2 regions of the Streptomyces sp. NPDC058257 genome follow, and region 1 is predicted to be linked to the other one. Evidence: riboswitches for the same ligand, from Rfam matches in the RefSeq annotation. Region 1 holds a riboswitch; the other holds the start of a gene.
The links. Region 1 has a riboswitch for cobalamin ahead of ACFVXC_RS24160 (ABC transporter substrate-binding protein). Riboswitches for the same ligand answer to the same signal wherever they lie in the genome.
Positions count from the first base shown of each region.

Region 2: linked by a shared signal. The riboswitch ahead of ACFVXC_RS18665 (energy-coupling factor ABC transporter permease) and the one ahead of ACFVXC_RS24160 (ABC transporter substrate-binding protein) in region 1 are both predicted to bind cobalamin.

Region 1 covers NZ_JBHVXJ010000010.1:159,461-163,633, forward strand. Annotated here, with positions in the region: gene ACFVXC_RS24150 (ABC transporter ATP-binding protein) at 1-89, opposite strand, end outside; gene ACFVXC_RS24155 (FecCD family ABC transporter permease) at 86-1,141, opposite strand; gene ACFVXC_RS24160 (ABC transporter substrate-binding protein) at 1,201-2,163, opposite strand; cobalamin riboswitch at 2,206-2,362, opposite strand; gene ACFVXC_RS24165 (Mov34/MPN/PAD-1 family protein) at 2,326-2,748, opposite strand; gene ACFVXC_RS24170 (amino acid permease) at 2,834-4,173, opposite strand, start outside.
Region 2 covers NZ_JBHVXJ010000007.1:32,257-36,429, reverse strand. Annotated here, with positions in the region: gene cbiQ (cobalt ECF transporter T component CbiQ) at 1-573, opposite strand, end outside; gene ACFVXC_RS18670 (energy-coupling factor ABC transporter substrate-binding protein) at 580-954, opposite strand; gene ACFVXC_RS18665 (energy-coupling factor ABC transporter permease) at 954-1,667, opposite strand; cobalamin riboswitch at 1,697-1,895, opposite strand; partial or broken gene ACFVXC_RS18660 (enoyl-CoA hydratase-related protein) at 1,989-2,200, opposite strand; gene ACFVXC_RS18655 (hypothetical protein) at 2,486-2,638, shown strand; cobalamin riboswitch at 2,632-2,850, shown strand; gene metE (5-methyltetrahydropteroyltriglutamate--homocysteine S-methyltransferase) at 3,021-4,173, shown strand, end outside.

The DNA of each region.
Region 1 (4,173 bases):
GTGACGTCGTCCACGAGGGTCTTGTCACCTACGCGGTAGGTGAGGGACTCGGTGCTCAGGGTCGCCGCGGGGCGGGTCGGGTGGCTCATGCTGTCGCCTCCGTACGGTTTCTGCGCAGCATCCACAGGAAGAACGGGCCGCCCGTCAGCGCCGTCAGGACGCCCACCGGGATGTCCTGCGGCGCCGCGACCGTGCGCGCGGCGAGGTCGGCGGTCACCAGGAACACCGCGCCCATCAGGGCCACCACCGGCAGGAGCGCCCGGTGCGCGGCGCCGACCAGCATCCGGGCCGCGTGCGGCACCATCAGGCCGACGAAGCCGATGGCTCCGCTGTAGGCGACGAGTACGCCGGTCAGGAGCGAGGCGAGGACGAAGACCGCGGCGCGGAAGCGGGCCGTGTCCAGGCCCAGGACGGTGGCGCCCTCCTCGCCGACCAGGAGCAGGTCAAGGGGGCGGGCCAGGGCCACGAGCAGCGCCGTGCCCGCGATCAGGGCGGCGCCGGGCAGGGCGAGCATGTCCCAGCGGGCGCTGCCGAGGCCGCCGAGCGTCCAGTACAGGACTTCCTTCAGGTGGTCCGCGCTGTCGGCCATGATCAGGATCAGGCTGGTCAGGGCGGAGAGGACGTAGGAGACGGCCACGCCCGCCAGGATCAGGCGGCCGGTGGCGAAGCCGCCGCCTCCCGACCTCGCCAGGGTGTAGACGACCAGCAGGGAGAGCAGGGCGCCCGCGAAGGCCGCGGCCGGGATGGTGACCGTGGTGGCCAGGCCCGCGCCCATGCCGAAGGCGCTGCCCAGGACGATGACGGCGACGGCTCCGGCGGAGGCGCCGGAGGAGACCCCGAGGAGGAAGGGGTCGGCCAGGAGGTTTCTCACCAGGGCCTGGAGGACTGTGCCGATGACCGCCAGACCCGCGCCCACGGCTGCGCCGAGCAGGACCCTGGGGAGTCTTACGTCCAGGACGATCGTGCGGAAGGGGGAGGGGTCCGCGCCGCCGGTGAGGATCGTCAGGACCTCTGACGCGGGGATTCGGACGGAGCCGAGGGCGAGTCCGGCCACGACCGCCGCGGCGAGGGCCGTCAGCAGCCCCGCGACGACCGTGCCGTAGCGGAGCCGCTGCCCCGTCCCGGACCGGCTGCCGTGCATCACCGGCCTCGCCGGGTCCGTCCTCGAACGCCGGACGGGCCGAGTTACGAAAGGCGCCTTCACAGCTGGTCCGCCAGCTTGCTCACCGCTCCCGGAGCCCGCACCCCCACCACCGCGTCCGAGAGGGGCAGTACCGCGAAGCTCTTGTTCTTGACCGCGGGGACATCGGACAGGACCGGGTCGTTAAGGAGGCGCTTCTTCTTCTGGGCGACGGTCGTGCCGCCGTAGTCGAGGATCACGATCGTCTCGGGCTTGCGGTCGACCACCGACTCCCAGGACGCGTCGCCGAAGGACTTGTCCAGGTCGGCGAAGACGTTGCGCCCGCCCGCCCGCTCGATGATGTCGTTGCCGATGCCCCGGCCGCCCGCCGTGAACGCGGTCTTGTCGCCGCTGTCGTAGACGAAGACCGGGACGGGCTCGCGGTCCTCCGTCTTCTTCGCCGCCTTCGCCAGTTCGCGTTCGGCGCCGCTCACCCACCCCTCGGCGCGCGCCCGTACCCCGAAGGTGGAGCCGACCTGCCGCACCTCGCGGTAGACGTCGCCCATGGTCACGGCCTTCTTCGCGCAGCCCTCGACGTTCAGGCGGCTCTCGATGCCGGACTTCGCCAGGGCCTGGCGGCCGCGGCCCTCGCCCGCCAGGAAGGCGCTCGCGTAGCCGCCGTAGACGAAGTCGGGGTTCGCGGCCAGGAGCTTCTCGTACGAGGGGTACTCCTTGGCGAGGACCGGGGTGTCCGCGTAGGCCTTCGCGTACTTCGGCAGGACCTTGTCGTCGAGGTACGCCGTCCCGGCCAGGTGGTCCTTCAGGCCCAGCTCCAGCATCACTTCCGTCGCGTGCTGGTTCATCGTCACGGCGCGCTTCGGGGGTGCTTCGTACGTCGTCCGCACGCCGCAGTTCGTGACCGTGTACGGGAAGCCGGCGGCCTTCGCGGCGGTCTTGTCCGAAGCGGGGTCCGCGGCGGACGAGCATGCGGCGAGCGGGGCCAGCAGGGCCGCGGCTACGAGCACGCGTATGGGGCGGGGCATGGCTGAGCGCCTCCTCCAGGGGATACCGCGTCCCCTGCGTCGTGGGAGAAGAAGGCGGCAGGTCAGTTCCTGACTGCCCCGCCCGCGGAGGGTGGGGTCACAGTGGCGGGACCGTGCCGGATTCGCACCGGCTTCCTGGGTCCTGCCGCCTCAAAGGTGAGCTCAGTATGCCTGGACGACCTTCACCTCTTCTTCGGTGACCTCGCCCTCCACGATCCGGAAGGAGCGGAACTGGAAGTCGCCCGCGCCGTCGGCGTCGGCCGTGGAGACGAGGACGTAGTGGGCGCCCGGCTCGTTCGCGTAACTGATGTCCGTGCGCGAGGGGTACGCCTCGGTCGCCGTGTGCGAGTGGTAGACGATCACCGGCTCCTCGTCGCGGTCGTCCATCTCGCGGTAGAGCTTGAGGAGGTCGGTCGAGTCGAACTCGTAGAACGTGGGCGAGCGGGCCGCGTTCAGCATCGGGATGAAGCGTTCCGGGCGGCCGGTGCCCTCCGGGCCCGCGACCACACCGCAGGCCTCGTCGGGGTGGTCCTGGCGCGCGTGCGCGACGATCTGGTCGTGGAGGGCCTGGGTCAGGGTCAGCATGGCAGCCAGGATAAGCAGAAGGGCCGGCCCGTACCGAAGAGTGGTACGGGCCGGCCCACATGCTGGGATCCAGCGGTTACCGCGCCTACTTCGCCGCGTCCTGCGACTCGGTCTTGCCGCCGCCGGACGACTGCGGGTCGCGCTTCTGCATGATCAGGTAGCCGACGCCCAGGATCAGGGCCCAGACGGGAGCCGCGTAGAGCGAGATCCGCGCGTCCTTGTCGATGCCCATCATCACGATCACCATCGCGATGAAGGCGAGGGCGAACCAGCTCGTGTACGGGGCGCCGGGCGCCCGGAAGGTGGACTGCGGCAGCTCGCCGCGGTCGGCCTTGCGGCGGTACTTGATCTGGCAGACCAGGATCATGATCCAGGCCCACATGCCGGAGATGGTCGCGAAGGAGACGACGTAGTTGAACGCCTCGCCCGGCCACTGGTAGTTGATCCAGACGCCGACCAGCATCAGCGCGGCGGAGAAGGTGGTGCCGACAAGGGGCAGGCCGTTCTTCGTGAGCTTGGTGAAGAACTTCGGGCCCTGGCCGTTCATCGCCAGGTCGCGCAGCATGCGGCCGGTGGAGTACATGCCGGAGTTGCAGGAGGAGAGCGCGGCCGTCAGGACGACGAAGTTGACGATCGCGGCGCCGACGCCGAGGCCCATCTTGTCGAAGGCGGCGACGAACGGCGAGACGCCCGGCACGAACTCCGTCCACGGCACGACCGAGAGGATCATGATGAGCGCGCCGACGTAGAAGACGGCGATGCGCCACGGCACGGTGTTGATGGCCTTGGGCAGGACGGTCTTCGGGTCCTTGGACTCGCCCGCGGTGACGCCGACGAGCTCGACGGCCAGGAAGGCGAACATCACGATCTGCAGCGTCATCAGCGTGGAGCCGATGCCGTTGGGGAAGAAGCCGCCCTGGTCCCACAGGTGGGACACGGAGGCGGTGTCACCGGCGTCGGAGAAGCCGATGGTGAGGATGCCGGCGCAGATCAGGATCATGCCGATGATCGCGGTGACCTTCACCATCGAGAACCAGAACTCCAGCTCACCGAAGAGCTTCACGGAGATCAGGTTGGCGCCGTAGAGGATGACCGTGAAGATCAGCGCGTATCCCCATTGAGGGATGGCGTCGTGTGTCCAGTACTGCATGTACTGGGCGGCCGCCGTGACTTCCGTGATGCCGGTGACGACCCAGAAGAGCCAGTACGTCCAGCCGGTCACGTACCCGAAGAACGGGCCGATGAATTCACGCGCGTACTCCGAGAAGGAGCCCGACACGGCGCGGTACATGAGCAGCTCGCCCAGGGCCCGCATGATGAAGAAGATGACGAGGCCCGCGATGGCGTACGCCAGGATGAGGCTCGGTCCGGCCTTGTGAATGGCCTTGCCCGCGCCGAGGAACAGGCCGGTGCCGATGGCACCGC
Region 2 (4,173 bases), on a different contig from region 1:
CACGAACGCGGTGGCCCCCAGGGAGCCGAGTGAGCGCCAGGTGGCGGCCCGGGTGGTGTGGCCGAGCCGAGCGGCCTGCGCCTGCCGGATCCGGCTCATGGAGTCCAGGAGCAGGAAGCTCATCCGGTACATGACCAGGGCCACGTCCACGACCGGCGCCGGAACGCCCGCCTTCACCAGACGGGGCAGCAGATCCGACATCGGCGTGGTGAAGGCGAACAGCAGGACGCCGAGCGAGGCCGCCGACGTGCGCAGGAGCAGACCGCCCGCTCGCGCGGGACCGCCGTCGGCGAGCGTGACGAACCCTTCGGTTCCGCCGAGTTGGACGACCAGGGTCAGGGCTCCGGTGACGGTGAAGCCGAGCGGTACGCGGTAGGCCCGCCACAGTTTGCGCGGCGGCACACCGGCGGGCCCGAGCAGCACGGCGAGCGCCACGATCAGCACCAGGGCGGCGCCGGGCCACGGCGGCAGCGAGACGGCGAGGACAGTGAGGCCGAGCCCGAGAACGGCCTTGTCCACGGGGTGGCGGCGGCGCCAGCGACTGCTGTGCGCCGCCGCGTCGATGGGCAGCACGCGGGCTCAGACCTGCTCGGTCTCGGGCCGGGCGCCCCCCGCGTCGGTGGTCCGCTCCGCGGATGCTTCCTGTTCCCGTGCGATGTCCGCGCCCTGGCGGCGCCCCTTGCGCAGACCGAAGTAGTACGCGAGGACGCCCGCGCCGAGTGCCGCCTGCAGGGCGAAGAGCGCCGACTCGATCTCCCCGGAAGGGGGTTCGTACAGCGGCGAGAACCAGGGCTCGTAGTCCGGCTTGATCTCGGTGATCGCGGTCTCGGCCTGGGCGTCCGCCCCTGCGAACGGTTCCTTTTCGTCGTCGCCGAGGCCGAGGGCCACCGGCAGGACCGCGAGCGCGGCGACGATGACGAGGAGCACAATGTTGATCTTCGCGTTCCGGCTCATCAGGCGCTGGCCCCCGTCTCCGTCTTCTTCGCGGTCGCTGCCGACTGCTTGCCCTGCAGCAGTACGCCGAGCCGCGTGAGTTCGCCCTTGCTGGACTGCACGAGCAACCGCATCACCAGGACGGTGAGGAGTCCCTCGCTGACGGCCAGCGGGATCTGCGTGACGGCGAAGATGCCGCCGAACTTGCCCAGGGCGCCGAGGAATCCGCTGCTCGGGTCCGGGAACGCCAGGGCCAGCTGGACGCTGGTGACGCAGTACGTGGAGAGGTCGGCGACGAACGCGCCGAAGAACACGGCGACCATGAGCGGCACGTCGTACCGCTTCAGGAGCCGGTAGACCGCGTATCCGGCCCATGGCCCGACGATCGCCATGGAGAACACGTTGGCGCCGAGCGTGGTGAGCCCACCGTGGGCGAGCAGCAGGGCCTGGAAGAGCAGCGTGATGGTGCCGAGCACCGCCATGATCGGCGGCCGGAACAGGATCGCGCCGAGCCCGGTGCCCGTCGGATGCGAGCAACTGCCCGTGACGGAAGGGATTTTCAGCGCGGAAAGGACAAAGGTGAAGGCTCCGGAGGCGCCCAGGAGCAGGGTGCTCTCGGGGTGCTCCTTGACTTCACGGGTCAGGGAGCGGACTCCGTGGACGACGAACGGCGCGGACGCTACGCCCCAGGCGATCGCGTGCGCCGGTGGGAGGAAACCCTCGGCTATGTGCATGGCTAAGCAGACCCTCTCCAGCACCTCGTGGATGGACAACGCGCCTTGGCCGGTCTCCTGGCTGACGGGTCATACCGACCGGTCTCCGCCTTCCCGGATGCGTTCGCACCCAGTGGCTGCCGCGAGGGCTGGAGCCGGACTTCCCGATCACAGTGGCGAGGGCCGCACCGGCATCACACCGGATTTCCCGTTCACCAAGGCGTGGTGACCATAGTGCGCGACCGAGTTTCCTGACAACTTGCGGGACGGCCGCGGCTGTGGCGCACGGGGACGCGCACGACCAGGGGCGTACGCCCCTGGTCGGACCTCAGGCCCAAGACCTCATGAATGCGTGAAACCGGCCGGTCGCTTGTCGACGAAAGCGGACATGCCCTCCTTCTGATCAGCGGTCGCGAACACGGCGTGGAAGAGGCGGCGTTCGAAGCGGACGCCCTCCGCGAGGGTCGTCTCGAATCCCGGGACACGGCTTCCTTCGCCATCATCGCCACGGGCGGGGACATCCCCGCGACGGTCTCGGCGACGGCGAGGGCCTCGCTGCCCGGTGCGTCCAGGGCCCGCATCCCGGCCGCCGTCACGGCCGCGTGAGCGCTGCGCGCGTCGGCCACGTCGATGGTCGAGGAGTCGAGGAGTTAGGGCACGAAGGTGCTGCTGTTCTCATCGATCGCCGGCCACGGTCCAGTGGCGGCACCGCCCGCAGCTTGTCGTCGAAGCCGTCGTCGAGAACACCGCCGCGAAGAGGGCGGTCTTCGCCCCCCCCTGGAAGAGGTCGTCAGGACCCCGAGGCGGTCCTGGCCACCAACACCTCCTCCATCCCTGCCATGCGTCCGGGCATGGCGCCCCGGCGTGCCGACCGCGTCCTCGGGCTGCACTTCTTCCCCTTCTCACGTCCCCCGCTCCGTGGATCCGTGTCTCACCTCACGGTCCGGAATGTGATCAGTACTGCCCAAGACGCCGACCACCCCTTAGCCTGACCAGTGCAGCTGGTTCGCCCTGCCCGCCAGGCAGACGCGTCGCAAGAGGGAACCCGGTGGGAATCCGGGACTGCCCCGCAGCGGTGAGTGGGAACGACCGCCGTCATACGCACTGGATCCGAGCGCGGATCCGGGAAGCGACGGCCAGTAGGAACCTGCCTCGGCAGGTGTGCCCGCGAGTCCGAAGACCTGCCCGCTGCCCGTACGTGACCCCTCATGTGCGGACATCCCGGTGACCTCGTGGGCGGGTCGGCGTACAGATCAGGTGGAGTACCGCAGCACCGCGCCGATGGCGCGCGTTCGCTCCGCCCGGTTCGTCACCCCTTCGCGTCCGTGTCCCGTCTCCGGGATCTCAAGGAGTCATCTCGCGAAGGAGATTTCCGTGACACCGAAGTCCGCAGCCGCGGCAGCACGGTCCACCGTGTACGGCTACCCCCGCCAGGGCCCCAACCGGGAACTGAAGAAGGCCGTCGAGGGCTACTGGAAGGGCCGTGTCACCGCTGACGCCCTCCGGGAGACCGCGGCGCAGCTGCGCCGGTCCACCTGGCAGCATCTGGCCGCCGCCGGCATCCATGAGGTGCCGACCGGTGACTTCTCGTACTACGACCACGTCCTCGACACCAGCGTCATGGTCGGCGCCGTCCCCCAGCGACACCGCGAGGCTGTCGACACCGCCCCTTCCCCAAGCGCTCGGCTTCGCTATAGCGGGGGATGCCCCATCGACGTCTACTTCGCGATGGCCCGCGGTACCCAGGACGTGGCGCCGCTCGAGATGACCAAGTGGTTCGACACCAACTACCACTACCTCGTGCCGGAACTCGGCCCCGACACCGTCTTCACCGCCGACTCCGCCAAGCAGGTCACCGAGCTGGGGGAAGCCCTCGCGCTCGGCCTCGCGGCCCGTCCGGTCCTCGTCGGCCCGGTCACCTATCTGCTGCTCGCCAAGCCCGCGCCCGGCGTCGCGGCCGACTTCGAGCCGCTCACGCTCCTCGACCGCCTGCTGCCCGTGTACGCCGAGGTCATCGCCGACCTGCGCGCGGCGGGCGCGGAGTGGGTGCAGCTCGACGAGCCCGCCCTGGTGCAGGACCGTACCCCGGCCGAGCTCAACGCCGCCGCCCGCGCCTATCGCGACCTCGGCGCCCTCACCGACCGCCCGAAGCTGCTTGTCGCCTCGTACTTCGGCCGACTCGGCGAGGCGCTGCCCGTGCTCGCCAAGGCGCCGGTCGAGGGCATCGCCCTCGACTTCACCGAGGCCGCGGCCAGTCAGCTCGAGGATCTCGCCGCCGTCGGCGGTCTGCCCGGCAAGCGTCTGGTCGCGGGCGTCGTGAACGGCCGCAACATCTGGATCAACGACCTGGAGAAGTCCCTCTCCACGCTGGGCACGCTCCTGGGTCTCGCCGACCGGGTCGACGTCTCGGCGTCCTGCTCCCTCCTCCACGTCCCGCTGGACTCGACCGCCGAACGGGACATCGACCCGCAGATCGGCCGCTGGCTGGCCTTCGCGCACCAGAAGACAGCCGAGATCGCCACCCTGG